Regions from separate parts of the Paenarthrobacter ureafaciens genome, predicted to be linked through region 1. Evidence: predicted binding sites of a transcription regulator. Region 1 holds the regulator's gene; the other holds the start of a gene.
What was found. The regulator LexA, encoded in region 1, represses DNA repair genes until DNA is damaged. The targets are predictions, from matches to a motif close to TCGAACANNTGTTCGA.
Positions count from the first base shown of each region.

Region 1 (8,740 bases):
GCAGCCGCCGTGAAGGTGGGCCTGGCCGATGATCCACATGCCGAAGACCTCAAGGACCTCGATGAAGCACGCAAGCTCATCACCGCCCTTGCCGGGCTCGTGACCGCCGCCGCTCCCGAGATCGGATCCCAGCATGCCGGACCGTTGCGTGACGGCCTGCGTTCCCTTCAACTGGCCTTCCGTGAGGCCTCCCTCATTCCCGATGCCCCGGGCAAGGGCCCGGGCGAGAAGTTCACCGGACCGGTGAACTGACTCCCCCACAAGGTTGATCACGACGACGGCGACCCCACCTCGCAAGGTGGAGTCGCCGTCGTCGTTAACCCGGCTGCGCTGTCATCGGCAAACGCTGAACCTTCGGAAACGTCCTTCCGGCAGGCGCTCAGCGCGGTACGCGGGCAGCGCGCCGCCGCAGGGAGAGCAGCAGCAGTCCGGTCAGGCAGAGCACAACGCCGCCGATTCCGACGGCGGCGAAACCACCCCCTGGGCCGACAGTGTCAATAAAGATGCCCGCCATTGGTGCGCCCAAGGCAACACCACCGGTCAGTGCGGAGCCGTACCAGCCCATGGCCTCGCCACGCCGCTCCTCGTCCACGAGGTCGGCCACCTTTTCCGATGACGCAGACAACACCGGAGCACACAGCAGACCCGGCAGGATAGCCAGGAGTGCCAGCGACCACGTGTCCGTGGCGAAGCCCATGGGAATAGTCAACGCCGCCATCCCCAGCAGCAGGAGCATGGGCGGAATGGGGCGGTTCATGGCGCCGTACACCAGCCCGCCAACAACCGAGGCCGCGCACCAGAAGAAGAAGACAATGCCGATCTGGTTCTCGTGGCCGCCGCGTTCCAAGAGGCCGACGATGCTGACATCCGAACCACTCAGGACCATCCCGGCGCCGGCAGCTACGGCGAACAGTGCCGCCACGGAAACTGTGAACCACGCGAAGTTCCGCGCAACCCGACTCCGAAGTCCAGCGGTTCGGGACACCGCGGAGGCCATCTCCGATGCAGCCTCCTGGACGTGGCCGGGCGCCGAGGCAACCATTGCCGCCTCGGCGGCGGAAAGCTCATCAGCCGCACGCTCCGCCGACTCCTCAGGACTACATGCCGTGTCGCTGCGGGTGGGCGGGTTGAACCAGATCAGAAACAGTCCCGCGGCTGAGACGGACAGGCCTACCGCGGTCAGGCCCAGGGCCGAAAGGCCGCTCGTGGCGATGACGGCACCCACCGCGGGGCCAATCATGAACACCAGTTCCGTGGCGATGGAATCCAGGGCGAACGCTCCCCTGCGCTGCTCGCCGTCCACCATGACGCCCAGCGACTGCCGTACCACACTGAAGATCGGCAACGTGAAAAGGCCTCCGACAAACACCAGGGGCAACAGCCAGGCGTACGACACGTGCGGCACCAGCGACCAGATGACAGCTTCGGACACGATCGAAGGGATCAGGGCTTTGCGAAGGCCCACCATGTCCACGCGGCGTCCACGCCACGGTGCACCCAGGGCGATGCCGATGGTCATGATCGCCGCGGCAGCGCCCGCAGCCGCGTAGCCCTGGCCCAACGTGAGGACGATGTGAAGCGTCAACAGCACGCCCGCTGCCGAGTGCGGGATGCGGGCAATCATCCCTACCAGCAGGAGCCTCCGCACAGGGCGGTTGGCCAGCATCTCTTTGTAGAGAGCAAAGTTCACAGCTTGGTTCCTCGTGTTCCCCCGGGGCAGTCCCCGGAGAACGGGTACTGCCGTTAGTGCAGCCCGGGCTTCTGCGCCGCGCGCTGCAGTTTAACTTCTATGGAATCGACGCCTTCGGCGAATGATTCCAGGTTGGCCCACGCTTCGTTCAATCCGGCCACCAAGGACTGCACGGCCGCTGCGTCAAGTCCGTCCTCGAGGTACAGCACGACGCGAAGTTCGGGGCCGGCACCGCCGCCGGCAACCTGGCGTCCGTCCGCCGTGAATGAGGCGACTCCGGCACCGGGCCGGGTCTCCAGGCCCCGGACAGCCGGGAAAGCGGCCGCAGAAGAAGCGAGAGCCGACTCCAGTTGATCATCCTGGTACGACGGCGTCCAGTCCCGCTGCTGCGCCAACGCCCACACGGCCGGACGGCGGACCACGAACGTGAACTCCGACCCGGGATCCAGGACCAGCAACTGGGCATCCTCGGAAACTGCGGAAAGGGCAGCACGGGCAGCGTAGACAGCTACCGGCCGTGCCCCCGCATGCCACTTCTCGAGTGCAGCGGACGAGGTGAACACGGGCATTGCCGTGCGCCCGTCCGGCGCCCTGAGGGTGACCAACGCCATGTCGGCCTGCTTGTCGGCGTGGAGGCCATCCACCCCTTCAGCTTCCTCGGCGAGCGTGGCGACCACCGGAACGAAGACCCTCGCGGTCGCGAGCGATGCAACGACGGCCGCCTCGCTGCCCGAACCGTCAAGAAGGGACCGGACAGCGGCAAGGTAGCCGGCGTCGGCTGATCCGTCGTCGTCCTCGAAGTTGTGGATTTTCGCGGCGTCCCCGCTCAGGCTGCGCCCGGCCCACGGTTGCCCTGCGGAATCAGTCGCTCCCCCGGCACCTGCCAGTGCCGCGGCGATGTGGCCCGGCAGTTCGCGTCGGGGTGCTTGGTTTTCCGGCATCAGCGGCGGCCGGCAACGTCCAGGGCTTCGGGCAGGGTGAAGGCGCCGGCGTACAGAGCCTTACCCACGATCGCGCCCTCAACGCCCAGCGGGACCAATTCTCGGAGGACCCGGAGGTCCTCCAGGCTGGAAATGCCGCCCGAGGCAACCACCGGTTTGCCGGTCTTTTCCACCATTCGGCGCAGGAGGTCGACGTTGGGGCCCTGCAAGGTGCCGTCCTTGGTGACATCGGTCACTACGTAGCGCGCGCAGCCGGCATCTTCCAGTCGGCCCAGTACCTCCCAGAGGTCACCGCCCTCTTTGGTCCAGCCGCGGCCTGCAAGGGTGGTTCCGCGGACATCAAGTCCGACGGCGATCTTGTCGCCGAAGCGCTCAATGGCGCGGCGGGTCCACTCCGGGTTCTCAAGGGCGGCCGTGCCGAGGTTGACCCGGGCCACTCCGAGGCCGAGTGCCCGTTCCAGCGATTCGTCGTCACGCAGGCCGCCGGACAGTTCCACCTTTACCGTCAACTGCGAGACAACCTCGCTGATGAGGTCGGCGTTGTTCCCGCGTCCGAACGCGGCATCCAGGTCCACCATGTGAACCCATTCGGCGCCGGCTTCCTGCCAGTTCAGGGCAGCTTCCAGCGGCGTTCCGTAGCTGGTTTCGGATCCTGCTTCGCCTTGGAGGAGGCGGACCGCCTGGCCGTCGACGATGTCGACGGCGGGCAGGAGTTCCAGTACGGGCTGGGTGGAGGAAGTCATGAGTGTCCTTGCAGTTGGTGGGAGCGCGGGCTTATTTACCGGGGAGCGTCAGGAGATACGCAGCGAGCAGGGACATCCCGGCCAGCACGTAGAAAGATATGGAAACCCAGCGGGGCTTCTTCTGTTGGTGGAAGGAAATGCCGCCACCCACCAGAAGCCCGGCCAGGCCCATGAGGACTACGGACCACATTCAGGCGGCGCCTTCGGATCCGTCGCTGCCCGCGGGCGCGGTGCTTTCGGCCTGCGGCTTCCTCAGGCCGTCCACCCAGTTGCGCAGCAACCGTGCCCCGGCGTCGCCGGACTTCTCCGGGTGGAACTGCGTAGCGCACAGCGGCCCGTTCTCCACGGCGGCAATGAAGCGGGCACCGTGTTCGGCCCACGTCACCTTCGGTGGTGCCATCCGCGGCTGGACGACGTCGAAGTTCCATTCCTGGACGCCGTAGGAGTGGACGAAGTAGAAACGTTCGCCTTCCACGCCGTCAAAAAGCCTGGACCCCTCGGGCACATCCACAGTGTTCCATCCCATGTGCGGAACAACCGGGGCCGGGAGGAGTTCCACCTTGCCCGGCCACTCGCCCATGCCTTCGGATTCGGTGCCGTGCTCCACGCCTGCCTCGAACAGGACCTGGAGGCCAACGCAAATGCCCAGCACGGGACGTCCGCCTGCCACACGACGGCCGATCATGCGGATACCGTCAACGGCCTTCAATTCCTTCATGACGGTTTCGAAGGCACCCACACCGGGGACCACCAGGCCGTCGGCATTAAGGACATCTTCCGGCTTGGAGCTGAGGATCACATGCGCTCCGGCGCGTTCGAGTGCACGCACGGCCGAGCGCACGTTACCGGAACCGTAGTCCAGTACCGTAACTGTCGGTTTACCCTCGGGAGACTCCGGCTTGGCCGTAGCCGAGGCATCGGCTACGGCTCCGTCCTTGAGGATCTGGTTGCTCATAGTGCTCCCTTCGTGGAGGGTATGCCCTCCACGCGCGGATCGGACTCAACGGCGGCACGCAGCGCGCGGGCGAAGGCCTTGAACTGGGCCTCCACGATGTGGTGGGGATCCCGACCGGCCAGGACGTTCATGTGGAGGCAGATGCCGGCGTGGAGAGTGATGGCCTCGAAGACGTGACGTGTCAGGGATCCAGTGAAGTGTCCGCCGATCAAGTGGTATTCCTGCCCGGCCGGCTCGCCGCCGTGGACGAGGTAGGGCCTGCCGGACACATCCACGACCGCGTGCGCCAGCGCTTCATCGAGGGGAACGGTGGCTTCGCCGAAACGACGGATTCCGGCCTTGTTGCCCAAGGCCGTGCGCAGGACCTCTCCGAAAGTGATAGCCACGTCTTCCACCGTGTGGTGGGCATCAATGTGGGTATCGCCCGTAGCCTTCACGGTCATGTCGATGAGCGAGTGCTTGCACAACGCCGTTAGCATGTGGTCGTAGAACGGCACCGATGTGCTGATATCGGAGACGCCGGAGCCGTCGAGGTTGATCTCCACCAGCACGGAGGATTCGCTGGTGGTGCGCTCCATGCGCGCGGTACGGGCAGCGGACGGCGTTGAACCGGTTTCGCTCATGGGGGGAACGTCCTTCAAACAGAGGGGTGGATCTATGGACAAGTCTAGTTGGGCCAGGGACTACTTGGATTCCAGAAGGGACTCCAGCGCTTCCAGGAAGGCCGTGGTTTCCGCCTCGGTCCCGGCCGTGACGCGCAGGTGGCCGGGGATACCGACGTCCCGGATCAGCACGCCGGCATCAAGCAAGCCCTGCCATACCTCGTGCGGGTTCTCCAAGCCGCCGAAGAACACATAGTTGGAGTCCGACGCCGCGGGCTTGAGGCCCATTCGAAGGAGCTCTGTCACGATCCGGTCCCGCTGCACCTTGATATCCTCGACGTCGGCCATCAGGGCCTCGCGGTGACGCAGAGCGGCGAGGGCAGTAGCCTGCGTGACGGCAGAGAGGTGGTAGGGCAAGCGGACAAGCCTGATCGCATCGGTCACCTCGGGAGCAGCTGCCATGTAACCCAACCGGGCTCCGGCAAGAGCGAAAGCCTTGCTCATGGTCCGGGAGACGATCAAGCGCTCCCTCCCGGGCAACAGGGTCAAGGCGCTCGGGGTGTTGTCGTGGGCGAACTCGTGATAGGCCTCGTCCACGATCACGATTGCCTGGCTGGCTTCACCCGCTTCATAGACGGCCTCCACGACGTCCAGCCCAAGGCCGGTACCCGTCGGGTTGTTCGGGGAGCAAAGGAAGACGATGTTGGCGCCGGTTTCGGCGACCTGCCTGGCCGCTGAGGCTGCATCCAGACCGTAGTCATCCGCCCGGACACCGAGGACGTATTCGGTATCGGTTCCGCTGGCAAGCAACGGATACATGGAATACGTGGGCGGGAAGCCCAACGCTTTACGGCCGGGGCCCCCGAAGGCCTGGAGTATCTGCTGCAGAACTTCGTTTGAGCCGTTGGCCGCCCAGATGTTGCCGGGAGTAAGTCCATGGCCGAGGTACTCTGCCAGCGCTTCCCGGAGTTCGGTGAATTCACGGTCCGGGTAGCGATTGAGCCCGGTGGCCGCCGCCGCGACGGCTTCGGTGATGGCCGCCTGAACATCGGCAGGAACACCATGGGTGTTTTCGTTCACGTTGAGCAAAATCGGGACATCAAGCTGCGGAGCGCCATAGGGGCTTAGTCCACGCAGGTTGGTCCGGAGGGGAAGTCGGTCGAGTCGCTCAAGCTGGTCAGTCACTACAACAGTTTAAGGGTCCGGCCGAAGTGCCCTGTAACTGTGACACCGAGCCTGGCCCTTGGGAACCTTTCCGGTGGGCTAGCCGGCAGGGACGAACAGCTGCTGGCCGGGCTGGATACGGCCTCCGCGGAGATCATTGAGCTCGATGATTTCCGCAATCACGTCGCGGGGGTCACGTTCCGGCGCAGCAGCTCCCGCGATTCCCCAGAGGGACTGACCCGGCTGGACGGTCACGCTCACTGCGACAGGAGGCTGAAGCTGCGCCTGGCTGTCCGATGCCTTTGCCGGCGAGTTGAGGAAGCCCGCCAGGCTGAGGAGGGCGGCAACGAGGAGCATTGCGGGAATGCCGAAGAAGACCATCCTGCCGCGCCGCGTCAGCCTGATGCGCGCCGGGGCGGGGATGGAGCGGAAATCGTGGAACGTAACAGCGGACATGAGCCTGAGCCCTCCTGAAGGATTGCCTGCGCCGGCGGAACCGCGCAGGCTTGCCAATTCTCTGTGTGCACTCCGCGCCGGCGTTCGAACATCCTTCGAACATCGACAACGGCTTATAGAACACATATTCGAACCTTGCTATGACATTTTTAGCACTTATCAACGAATGGTGTCGAGACTCGCTAGAACAAATGTTTGATAAACGCCCGTGCCTGACCTACGTTTGAGTGAAGAAACAGGCACAGATTCAGTGCATCAGGAGGGTCTGACATTTTTGGGCCCGGCATCTTCGGGCAGCAACGGACCAGGCCCGGGGCGGAACGGAAGGGCATTGGCGAACATGGCAGCAAAAGCCACAGGAGGCAGGGCATCCCTGCGCAGCCAACAGGCCCCCAAAGCCCCCAAGAGCCTCACCGTCCGGCAGAAGAAAATCCTCGAGACCATCCAGCGGTCGGTCAATGACAACGGGTATCCACCCAGCATGCGCGAGATCGGGGATACCGTCGGCCTCGCCAGTCTCTCCAGCGTTACCCATCAGCTATCCCAGCTGGAGAAGCTTGGTTACCTCCGCCGTGATCCCAAGCGACCGCGTGCCATGGAAGTCCTCATGCCCCTGACGTTGGACAGCGGCGCCGGCATTCCCGGGGTGGAGGCTCCCGGCACACTGCTCAGCAGCGGCGGCATGGATGTCACCGCGCTGGCAACTGCCAGTGACACCGCCATGGTGCCCTTGGTAGGACGGATCGCGGCCGGCGGCCCTATCCTCGCCGATCAATCCGTCGAGGACGTCGTCCCGCTCCCCCGGCAATTGGTTGGCCACGGCGAACTGTTCATGCTCAAAGTCGCTGGTGACTCGATGATCGATGCCGCGATCTGCGACGGCGACTGGGTGGTGGTCCGCCGTCAGAACGACGCCGTCAACGGCGACATCGTGGCCGCCCTCCTTGATGACGAAGCGACCGTCAAGACCTTCCGCCAGCGCGACGGGCACACCTGGCTGCTCCCCCAAAACACCCAGTACGAACCCATCCTCGGCGATCAAGCCACCATCATGGGCAAGGTCGTTTCGGTGCTGCGCTCCCTCTAGGGGTCCTGCTTCGCCAACCGCCCCAAAGCTCCCTGCACTACCTTGCGGTCCGTCGTCGTCCAGAATGGCGGGAGTGCGGCACGCAGGAAGCCTCCGTACCTTTCCGTGGAGAGCCGGGAGTCAAGAACGGCAACCACGCCTTTGTCCCCTGTCGACCGGATAAGGCGCCCGGCGCCCTGCGCCAACCTAATGGCCGCATGCGTTGCTGAGACCGCCATGAATCCGTTACCACCGGACTGTGCCACCGCCCGGGAGCGTGCGGTCATGAGCGGATCGTCCGGCCGCGGGAAGGGGATGCGGTCGATGACAACCAGGCGGCAGGTACCACCCGGAACATCCACTCCCTGCCACAGGGACATGGTGCCGAAGAGACAGGTGTCCGGTTCATCGGAGAATTGCTTCACAAGCGCCGCCATGGTGGATTCTCCCTGGCACAGGATGTCCACATCCAAACGCGACCGCATGGCATCAGCCGCTTCTTCCGCCGCGCGCCGCGAGGAGAAAAGGCACAGCGCTCCCCCACCGGATGCCCGAATGAGGTCTTCGAGTTCGTCCAGGGCTTCCGGCGACGTGCCCCTGCCCGGCTTCGGCAGGTGCTGGGCGACATACAAGACACCCTGCTTGGGGTAGTCGAAGGGGGACCCGACGTCCAGCCCTGTCCAGCTGGGCGCGCCGTCACCCATCAGCCCCAATCCGCCGGCGGCCGGTTCGAAGGCCGAGCCGATGGCGAGCGTAGCGGACGTCAACACCACTGTGTGATCGGCAAACAGTCCTTCACGGAGACGCCCTGCGACGCTCAGCGGTGCGACGTTGATGAGCGCAGGTGCGGAGTCATCGGGCTGGGAGTAGCCCTGCTGCGGATCGAAAGCGGCGTTCCTGGAGAACCAGACCACTTCCCGGTTTTCCTTCGCCGTGAGCAGCCTCTCGCAGAGTTCCAGGATGAGCATCAGGCGCGACCGCGCAAGCTGCCGTCCGCCGTCGACGGCGTTGGAGGAGTCCGTTTTCGAATCGGACAGCGCGGCGCGCGTGGCGTCCCGCAGCTGGTCGAGGCAGTCGAGCAGCTCGTCGTTCAAGCCGTTCGGCTGCAAGCCGCTGGGAACCC
Region 1 covers NZ_SBHM01000007.1:2,893,887-2,902,626, reverse strand. Annotated here, with positions in the region: gene AUR_RS17615 (DUF1844 domain-containing protein) at 1-252, shown strand, start outside; gene AUR_RS17610 (MFS transporter) at 380-1,690, opposite strand; gene AUR_RS17605 (SseB family protein) at 1,744-2,631, opposite strand; gene priA (bifunctional 1-(5-phosphoribosyl)-5-((5-phosphoribosylamino)methylideneamino)imidazole-4-carboxamide isomerase/phosphoribosylanthranilate isomerase PriA) at 2,631-3,374, opposite strand; gene AUR_RS20350 (hypothetical protein) at 3,406-3,564, opposite strand; gene hisH (imidazole glycerol phosphate synthase subunit HisH) at 3,565-4,329, opposite strand; gene hisB (imidazoleglycerol-phosphate dehydratase HisB) at 4,326-4,952, opposite strand; gene AUR_RS17585 (histidinol-phosphate transaminase) at 5,013-6,116, opposite strand; gene AUR_RS17580 (LysM peptidoglycan-binding domain-containing protein) at 6,195-6,551, opposite strand; gene lexA (transcriptional repressor LexA) at 6,892-7,638, shown strand; gene AUR_RS17570 (ATP-dependent DNA helicase) at 7,635-8,740, opposite strand, start outside.

Region 2 (8,740 bases), 1.8 Mb from region 1:
TGTTCAACCTGGTCCTCCAGGCAGGGGACTTCAACGGCGACGGCCGCGAAGACCTGCTGGGCCGTGCTTCCGACGGGGGGTTGTGGCTCTACCCGGGCAACGGTTCGGGTGGCTTCCTTTCCCGAATGAACCTGGGATCCGGCTGGAACATGTTCTCCAGCATCGCCGCTCTGGGCAATGGCTTCACGGGTACCGGCAACCCGTCGGTGGTTGGAGTAGCCGGCGACGGAACTTTGCTCCTGTACGCCGGGACCGGTGGGGGTAAGTTCCAGCCGGTGAAACTGAATCCCCTGTAGGAGTACACAGAAAACGTTCGCCCCCGGTTCTTCGTGAACCGGGAGGCGAACGTTTTTTTTGGGGCGGTCTACTTGCGCAGGCCCAGTTCCGCGGTTGGTACCTTCGCTGATTCGCGGGCAGTCAGGGCGGAGACTGCGGCAATGGCACAGATGATTCCGCTGAAGATGGAGATCTGTACCCAGCCGCCGGGCTTGGTGCCACCCATGGCCGTGACAATTGCCGGAGCGAAACCGGCCATGAGGAAGCCGAGCTGCGTGCCGATGGCCAAACCGGAGAACCGAACCTTGGTGCTGAACATTTCACCGTAGAAGGAAGGCCAGACGGCGTTCGCTGCGGCGTAACCGAATGAGAAGAAGACGACTGACACCAGGAACATCAGGGGGACGTTTCCGGATTCGAGCGTCAGCAGGAACACGGGAGTCATGATGGCACTGGCAATAGCGCCGTAGATGAAGACGGGCTTCCGGCCAATCTTGTCAGCCAGGGTGCCGAAGAGCGGCTGCGTACCCAGGGCAACCACGTTGGCCACCACCACGAGCCACAGCGTGATGGTGCTGCTCACGTGGGCCACATCCTGTGCGTACTTGATGGCCAGGGTGCCGAACACGGTGCTCACCGCAGCGATGAACGCGCAGCACACAACGCGCAGGACGTCGCGCCAGTGCAGCTTCAGGAGGTCGGCCACGGGAAGCTTGGCGATCTGGTTGTGCTTCTTGGCTTCTGCGAAGGCCGGGGGCTCGTGCAGGGTGCGGCGGATGAAGTAGGCCACGATCACAACAACCGCGCTGAGCCAGAACGGGATGCGCCAGCCGATGCCGTACTTGATCTCGTCCGGGAGGGCCACCACGGGGATGAAGACGAGGGCGGCAAGGATCTGACCGCCCTGGGTGCCCGTGAGGGTCCAGGAGGTGAAGAAGGAACGCCGGTTGTCCGGAGCGTGCTCAAGGGTCATCGACGAAGCGCCGGCTTGCTCGCCTGCGGCCGAAAGGCCTTGGGCCAGCCGTGCCAGCACCAGCAGGACCGGGGCCCACCAGCCGATGGTCTTGAAGTCAGGAAGGCATCCGATCACGAAGGTTGCGGCACCCATAAGCACCAGGGTGAACATGAGGACTTTCTGACGGCCGATCCTGTCCCCGAAGTGGCCCAGGATGATCGCTCCCACCGGGCGGGCAACGTAAGCGAAGCCGAAGGTGGCGAAAGACATGATGGCTGCGTTGGCGTCGGCGTCCGGGAAGAACACATGCGGGAAGATCAGCGCCGCTGCCGAACCGAAGATAAAGAAGTCGTAGTACTCCACCGCGCTGCCAAGGAAGCTGGCGAGGGCCGCTTTCTTGGGAGTGCCGGTGGTGGTTTCAGTGCCGGGCGTCGCTGACGGCATTGTTTGGCTCATGGGAGTTCCTTCTGTGACGACGATGTCGCGGATCAAGCTTCTGCGGGAGATCGAGGGCTAGGTGCGGCCGGATCGTCCCAAAAGTAACCACATGGTGAGAGCTACTTGTGCAATACAGCAATACTGGCTGTGAGAGCGGTCACTTGTCAAGAGATGTCACCACTATCTAGAAATAGCTCTCACCATATGAGAGCATCGAACCATGAATGTGAAAGAGGGCACAAAAACGGACATGGTGGGCAAGGCGCTGAGCCTGCTTGTTCTGCTGGGTGACGAGCCGAAGGGGGCGAGCGCCGCAGATCTGGCCAGGGCGGCCGAGTTGCCGTTCAGCACCACGTATCGGCTGCTGGGTTCGCTCACCCGCGACGGCTTTGTGGACTATGAGCCGGACGGGCGTCGCTACCATCTTGGACTGCGCGTGTTCCAGCTGGGGCAGCGCGTTTCCAACCACCATGGCTTCGCGGCCACGGCGCTCCCGGTCCTGCAGCGGGTCACCGAACGCACCCATGAGGCCACTATCCTCTCGGTTCGCGATGGAGACCACCACTTGACGGTCAATAAGGTGGACGGGCCCAAGACTTTCCGCGTAACCAGTGACCCCGGGCATCTCGGCGCGCTGCACACCACCTCCGTGGGCAAGGCGATCGTCGCCTTCGAGGAGGAGGTCGAGCGGAAGCGGCTCCTGGAAGAACTTCCCTTGGATCCGCTGACGGAACACTCCATCACGGACCGCGACAAATTCCGCGAGGAGATCGAGCAGGTCCGGCGCCAGGGCTACGCGGTCATGGATGAAGAGAACGAGATCGGCATGCGCGCAGTCGCAGTCCCCGTCCTCAACGCCCAGGGCAACGCATTCGCTTCCGTGGCCGTCGCTGTGCCGGTCTTCCGAATGACCATGGAGGAGCTGGTTTCACACGTCCCTACCTTGCAGGAGGCCGCAGCCGAGCTGGCGGCCCGCCTGCCCCAGCGCTAACCCACCCCACCCCGCCCATGCCAACCCCACCGACCCCACCCACCTACCCCCACCCAACTAGGTCGCATTAGTGCGCGTTTTGACCCCTCTAAACGCGCTTAACTGCGACTTGGTTGGGTGCGCACGCTGGAAATGTTCGCTATAAGAACATACGTGCGGAATATGAACATTTGTAGTAATCTCGATATCACCCGGCTCCGTGGACTCAGAAAATCCAAAGTCCGCGGTGCCGAAGTAAAAGGAGCTTGAGGATGAGCAACCGAGCCGAATCCGTTTTGGTGGGCCTGATAGGCGAAGGCGTCATGCCGTCGCTGACTCCGCCCATGCATGAACGCGAGGCCGATGTGCAGGGCCTTCGCTTGCTGTACCGCCCCATCGACCTTCTGGATCTCGCGTTGCCGGCAACCGCCGTCGGGGATCTCCTCACAGCCGCCGGCCGCATGGGCTTCAACGGCCTTAATATCACGCACCCGTGCAAGCAGCTGGTGCTGCAGCACCTTGATGAAGTGTCCGACGACGCCGATCGCCTGGGTGCCGTCAACACCGTCCTGATCCGGGACGGCCGCTTCATCGGCCACAACACGGACTTCTCCGGCTTCGGTTCGGCGCTCACCGACGGACTGCCGGCAGCGAAGCTGGACCGCGTCGTCCAGTTGGGCGCGGGAGGTGCCGGGTCCGCCGTCGCCTATGCACTCCTCAAAGCCGGCGTCAAGCATCTGGACCTTGTGGACATGGACGCCAACCGCGCGGCCGAGCGTGCCACTGAGCTCAGCGGACTTTTCCCGGTCGCGAATGTCACCGCGCACACGCCGGCCGCCCTGCAAAACCTCATGCCCCTCGCCGACGGCCTGGTCCACTGCACCCCGATCGGCATGGCAGCCCATCCCGGACTGCCGCTCGACATCGGGCTGCTGGAACCCCGCCACTGGGTGGCGGACATCGTCTATCGCCCTATCGAAACGCAACTGGTCCGCGAAGCGCGCGCCAAGGGTTGCGACGTGCTCGACGGCGGCCGGATGGCAGTCGGCCAGGCGGCGGACGCTTTCAAGCTCTTCACCGGCAAAGACGCCGACCGCGACCGCATGCGTGAACACTTCCTTGAGCTCATCGCCACCGAAGAATCGGCACTCGTGAAGGCGGCCCACTGATGCGCACCGGGATCGCCACCGTCTGCCTGTCCGGCACCCTGAAAGAGAAGATGCAGGCCTGCGCCATTGCGGGCTTCGACGGCATCGAGATCTTTGAGCAGGACCTGGTCACGTCGCCGCTCAGTCCTGAAGATATCCGCAAGATGGCCGCCGACCTCGGCTTGGGCCTGGACCTCTACCAGCCGTTCCGCGATTTCGACGGCGTCACTCCGGACCTGCTGAAAGCCAACCTCAAGCGGGCCGAGGCCAAGTTCAAGCTCATGGCGCGCCTGGGCATGGACACCATCCTGGTCTGCTCCAACGTGGCGACGGCCACGATCGACGATGACCAACTGCGGGCAGAACAGCTCGCGCAGCTTGCCGCACTGGCGGGGGACCACGGCGTCAAGGTGGCCTACGAGGCCCTGGCATGGGGCAAGCACGTCAACGACTACGAGCACGCCTACCGCCTGGTGGAGGCAGTGGACCACCCCAACCTGGGCACGTGCCTGGACTCGTTCCACATCCTTTCCCGCGATTGGGACACCGCGCCCATCGAGGACATCAACGCGGACAAGATTTTCTTTGTCCAGGTGGCCGACGCCCCCAAGCTCTCCATGGACGTGCTGTCCTGGAGCCGCCACTACCGGGTTTTCCCCGGGGAGGGCCAGTTCGAACTCGCCAAGTTCATGGGCCACGTGGTCCGGGCAGGCTACACGGGACCGGTGTCCCTGGAGGTGTTCAATGACGTGTTCCGCCAGTCGGACGTGGAGCGCACGGCCGTGGATGCCATGCGCTCACTCATCTGGCTGGAGGAACAGAGCGCCAAGTGGCTGGCGGGCACCTCCGCAGAAACCGCCGCCGCCGGGACATCCGAACAAAAAGCCGCCGGCCGCCGTCGTTATCCCATGGAACTGGCCACCCTGCCCAAGGTGAACGAGCCCGCCGGGTTCAACTTCGCCGAGGTCAAGGCCGACGACACCGCGCAGCTGGAAAAACTCCTGGGCCAGCTTGGCTTCGAGTTCGAGGGCCGGCACCGCACCAAGGACGTCCAACTCTGGACCATGGGCCAGGCCCGCGTGATCATCAACGAACAAGCGGCCTTGCACACGGAACCGGCTATCGCCGCTTTGGGGTTCGACGTCGACTCCCCAGTGATTGCCTCCGCCCGCGCCCAGCAACTCAAGGCGCCAGTGGTGTCCCGCAAGGTCCAGGCAGACGAAGAAGTATTCCAAGGCATCTCCGCCCCGGACTCCACCGAGATCTTCCTCTGCCAAGGCAGCCCAGACGGCACAGCGGCGTGGACGCAGGAATTCGGCGAAGGGCTGGAGCACCCGCGGGCAGCCCAAACAGCAGTCATTGACCACGTAAACCTCGCACAGCCCTGGCAACACTTCGACGAAGCCGTCCTCTTCTACACCAGCGCCCTCGCCCTGGAACCGCAGCCGTTCGCCGAGGTACCCAGCCCCAGCGGCTTGGTGCGCTCGCAGGTAATGCAGGCCAGCAACGGCGCGGTCCGGCTGGTGCTGAACCTGGCGCCCGTGCAGCAGGCGTCAGCGCCAAAGACTTACCAGGAACACATCGCCTTCGCCGTGGATGACCTTGTGGCAACAGCCCGGTCAGCACAGGAACGCGGCCTTGAGTTCCTGCAGATTCCGGCCAACTACTACGAGGACTTGGACGCGCGGTTCGATCTTGAACCGGGTTTCCTGGCCACCCTCAAGGAGCTCAACCTCCTGTATGACCGGGACGCCAACGGTGAATTCCTCCACTTCTACACCGCCACCGTGGGCAGCGTGTTCTTCGAAATGGTGGAGCGCCGGGGCAACTACGACGGTTACGGAGCCCCGAACGCGCCAGTCCGCCACGCCGTCCAATACGACTCACTCCACCGGGCATAGCTGCCTGCACCCTGACAACGAAGTTGACAACGAAGCCACAGAAAGGAGCCGGTTGTGCCGCAAGACAACACCGCGCAAGCTCTTGAATCAGAGGAACTCGTGCCGCCGGCCGAGCCGCACGCCGCCCACGACGCCGGAAAGGTGGAGACGCAGGCGGACCTCAGTGCCGAGATCAAGGCGATCGGCGACAAGTACGCCCAAGCCCTGAAGAACGGCAAGGCTCCTGAGACCATGCCGCGCCTGGACTATGCGCCGTACCGCAGCAGCATCCTGCGCCACCCCACCAAGAGCCTGCACCATGCCGACCCGGAAACGATCGAGCTCTACTCGCCCGCTTTCGGTCACCAGGACGTGCACGCGCTGGAGTCGGACCTGACCATCCAGCACAACGGCGAACCCCAAGGCGAACGCATCATCGTCTCCGGCCGCGTCCTGGACGGTGACGGCCGCCCGGTTGCGGGCCAGCTCGTGGAAATCTGGCAGGCCAACGCCGCCGGCCGCTACATCCACAAGCGTGACCAGCACCCCGCCCCGCTCGACCCCAACTTCACCGGCGTCGGACGTTGCATCACCGGTGCCGACGGCTCCTACTCCTTCACCACCATCAAGCCCGGCGCGTACCCGTGGAAAAACCACCTCAACGCATGGCGCCCGGCCCACATCCACTTCTCCATGTTCGGCTCCGAGTTCACGCAGCGCATCGTCACCCAGATGTACTTCCCGGGCGACCAGCTCTTCCCGTTGGACCCCATCTACCAGTCGATCGTGGACCAGGACGCCCGGGACCGCCTGGTGGCCACCTACGACCACGAGTTGACCAGCCCCGAATGGGCACTCGGCTACAAGTGGGACATCATCCTGACCGGTTCCAAGCGGACCTGGACCGAAAACGAAGCATACGGCGACGCCGGCGACGAGGAGTAAGCACATGAGCAAGCTGACACCCACACCGGGCCAGACGGTGGGACCCTTCTACGGCTACGCCCTGCCCTTCAACAAAGACAACGAGCTCCTTGCGCCGGGCAGCCCCGGCAGCATCCGGCTCCAAGGCACCGTGTACGACGGCGCGGGCAACACCATCCCGGACGCCATCCTCGAAATCTGGCAGCCGGACTCCGCGGGCAACATCGTCCAGCGCACGGGCTCCCTGGTCCGCGACGGCTACACGTTCACCGGCTGGGGCCGCGGTGCGGTAGGCAACTCCGGCGTCTACACCTTTACTACCGTCAACCCCGGGCCGCTGAAGCCGGGAGCGGCACCGTTCATCTCCGTGGCAGTGTTCGCCCGCGGCCTCATGAACCGCCTCTTCACCCGCGTCTACCTTCCCGACAACGAGGAAGCCCTGGCCAACGATCCGCTGCTGAGCTCCCTGGATCCCGAGCGCCGCAAGACCCTCATCGCCCGCCGTGACCCCGACGGCGGACTCACCTGGGACATCCGCTTGCAGGGCGAGGGCGAGACCGTGTTCCTGGACTTCCAGCAGGACGGATCGCTGGAATTGGCTTCGGGGGATTTGGCTTCCGGGGATTTGGCAACCTCATGACCGACGGCGACTTCGGCCTCCTCAGCCCCGTCACGGCCTCGCCTGCGGTGACGGCACTGACGGGCGACCGCGCCGTGATCGCGGCGATCCTCGACGTCGAAGCTGCCTGGGCAGCCGTTCTTGAGGAGTCCGGGCTGGCCCCGGAAGGGTCGGCAGCTGTGGTGGCCGAGGCCGCCGATCCAGGTCACTACGACATCGCCGCCATCGCAGAACGTGCCCAAGGCGGCGGCAACCCGGTGATCCCGCTGCTCGGCGAACTCCGTGCACGCGTGCGCAGCCTGGACGCTGACGGCATCGGCGCAGCCAAGGCGGTGCACACCTCGCTGACCAGCCAGGACGTGCTCGACACCGCACTCATGCTGCTGGCCAGCCGCACCGTTTCGGCGCTGCTGGTTGAGGTCAACGGCACGACGACGGCGCTCGCCACCTTGGCGGGCCAGCATGCGGACACGCTGTGCGTGGGCAGGAGCCTGACGCAGCATGCGCTCCCGTACACGTTCGGGCTCAAGGCTGCGCAGTGGTTCCAAGGGGTGGCCGCTGCCGGATCTCGACTGGCTTCCCTGGAGTTGCCGGTGCAGTTCGGCGGCGCCGGCGGAACACTGGCTTCGGGCACCAAACTGACGGCAGGCTCTTCGGAGACGCCGTTCAGGCTTGCCGATTCCCTCGCCGCAAAGCTCGGCCTGGCCCCGGCCACCGCACCCTGGCACACCAACCGTTTGGCTGTGACCTCCCTCGGGGACTCCCTGGCTTCCCTGCTGGATGCCTTCGGCAAGATCGCTGCCGACGTAGTGTTCCTGAGCCGCCCTGAGGTAGGGGAGTTCGGTGAGCCCTTGGCCGCCGGCCGTGGCGTTTCCTCGGCCATGCCGCAAAAACAGAACCCCGTCCTCTCCGTCCTGATCCGCAGCGCAGCATTGCAGGCTCCGGCACTGGCTTCACAACTTCACCTGGCTGCAGCAACCTTCAATGACGAGCGGCCCGACGGCGCCTGGCATGCGGAATGGCCGGCCTTGCGTCGTTTGCTCGCGCTGGCGCTGGGTGCTGCCGGACACCTTCGGGAGCTGACGGAAGGCCTGCGGGTGTTCCCCGAGGCCATGCGCAGGAACCTGGAGACCTCAGGCCCGCTGCTCCTCAGCGAAGGTGTGTCTGCCGCCGTCGCGCCTCTGCTCGGCGAGGACGGAAAGCAGAAGCTGCAGACCGTCGTCGATCAAACGCTCCTGGCGCCGGCTTCGCAGCAGGCAGATACGTACCGCAAGCTCCTGCGCGAGGCGGTCCCGCCTGCAACGCTGCCCGACGCAGACCTGGATGCCTTGCTGGATCCCGCGAGCTACCTCGGTGAGGCAGTGGAGATCAGCCGTCGCATCATTGCTGCCTACCCGGAATTCATTGCTTCAACGAAGGGAACCACCCGTGGCTAAGCCAATCGTCAAGGCCGTGCTGCTCACCCCGCAGCGCGAACCGGGATCCAAGCCGCTCCTGGTGGTGGGCCCGTCGCTGGGTACCTCCACCGTG
Region 2 covers NZ_SBHM01000007.1:1,073,861-1,082,600, reverse strand. Annotated here, with positions in the region: gene AUR_RS09290 (FG-GAP repeat domain-containing protein) at 1-296, shown strand, start outside; gene AUR_RS09285 (MFS transporter) at 365-1,687, opposite strand; gene AUR_RS09280 (IclR family transcriptional regulator) at 1,890-2,660, shown strand; gene AUR_RS09275 (shikimate dehydrogenase) at 2,912-3,808, shown strand; gene AUR_RS09270 (bifunctional sugar phosphate isomerase/epimerase/4-hydroxyphenylpyruvate dioxygenase family protein) at 3,808-5,688, shown strand; gene pcaH (protocatechuate 3,4-dioxygenase subunit beta) at 5,743-6,612, shown strand; gene pcaG (protocatechuate 3,4-dioxygenase subunit alpha) at 6,617-7,231, shown strand; gene AUR_RS09255 (class-II fumarase/aspartase family protein) at 7,228-8,646, shown strand; gene AUR_RS09250 (alpha/beta fold hydrolase) at 8,639-8,740, shown strand, end outside.
Region 2: AUR_RS09275 (shikimate dehydrogenase) is a predicted target of LexA. The motif match lies at 2,804-2,819, and genes of this name have one in related genera.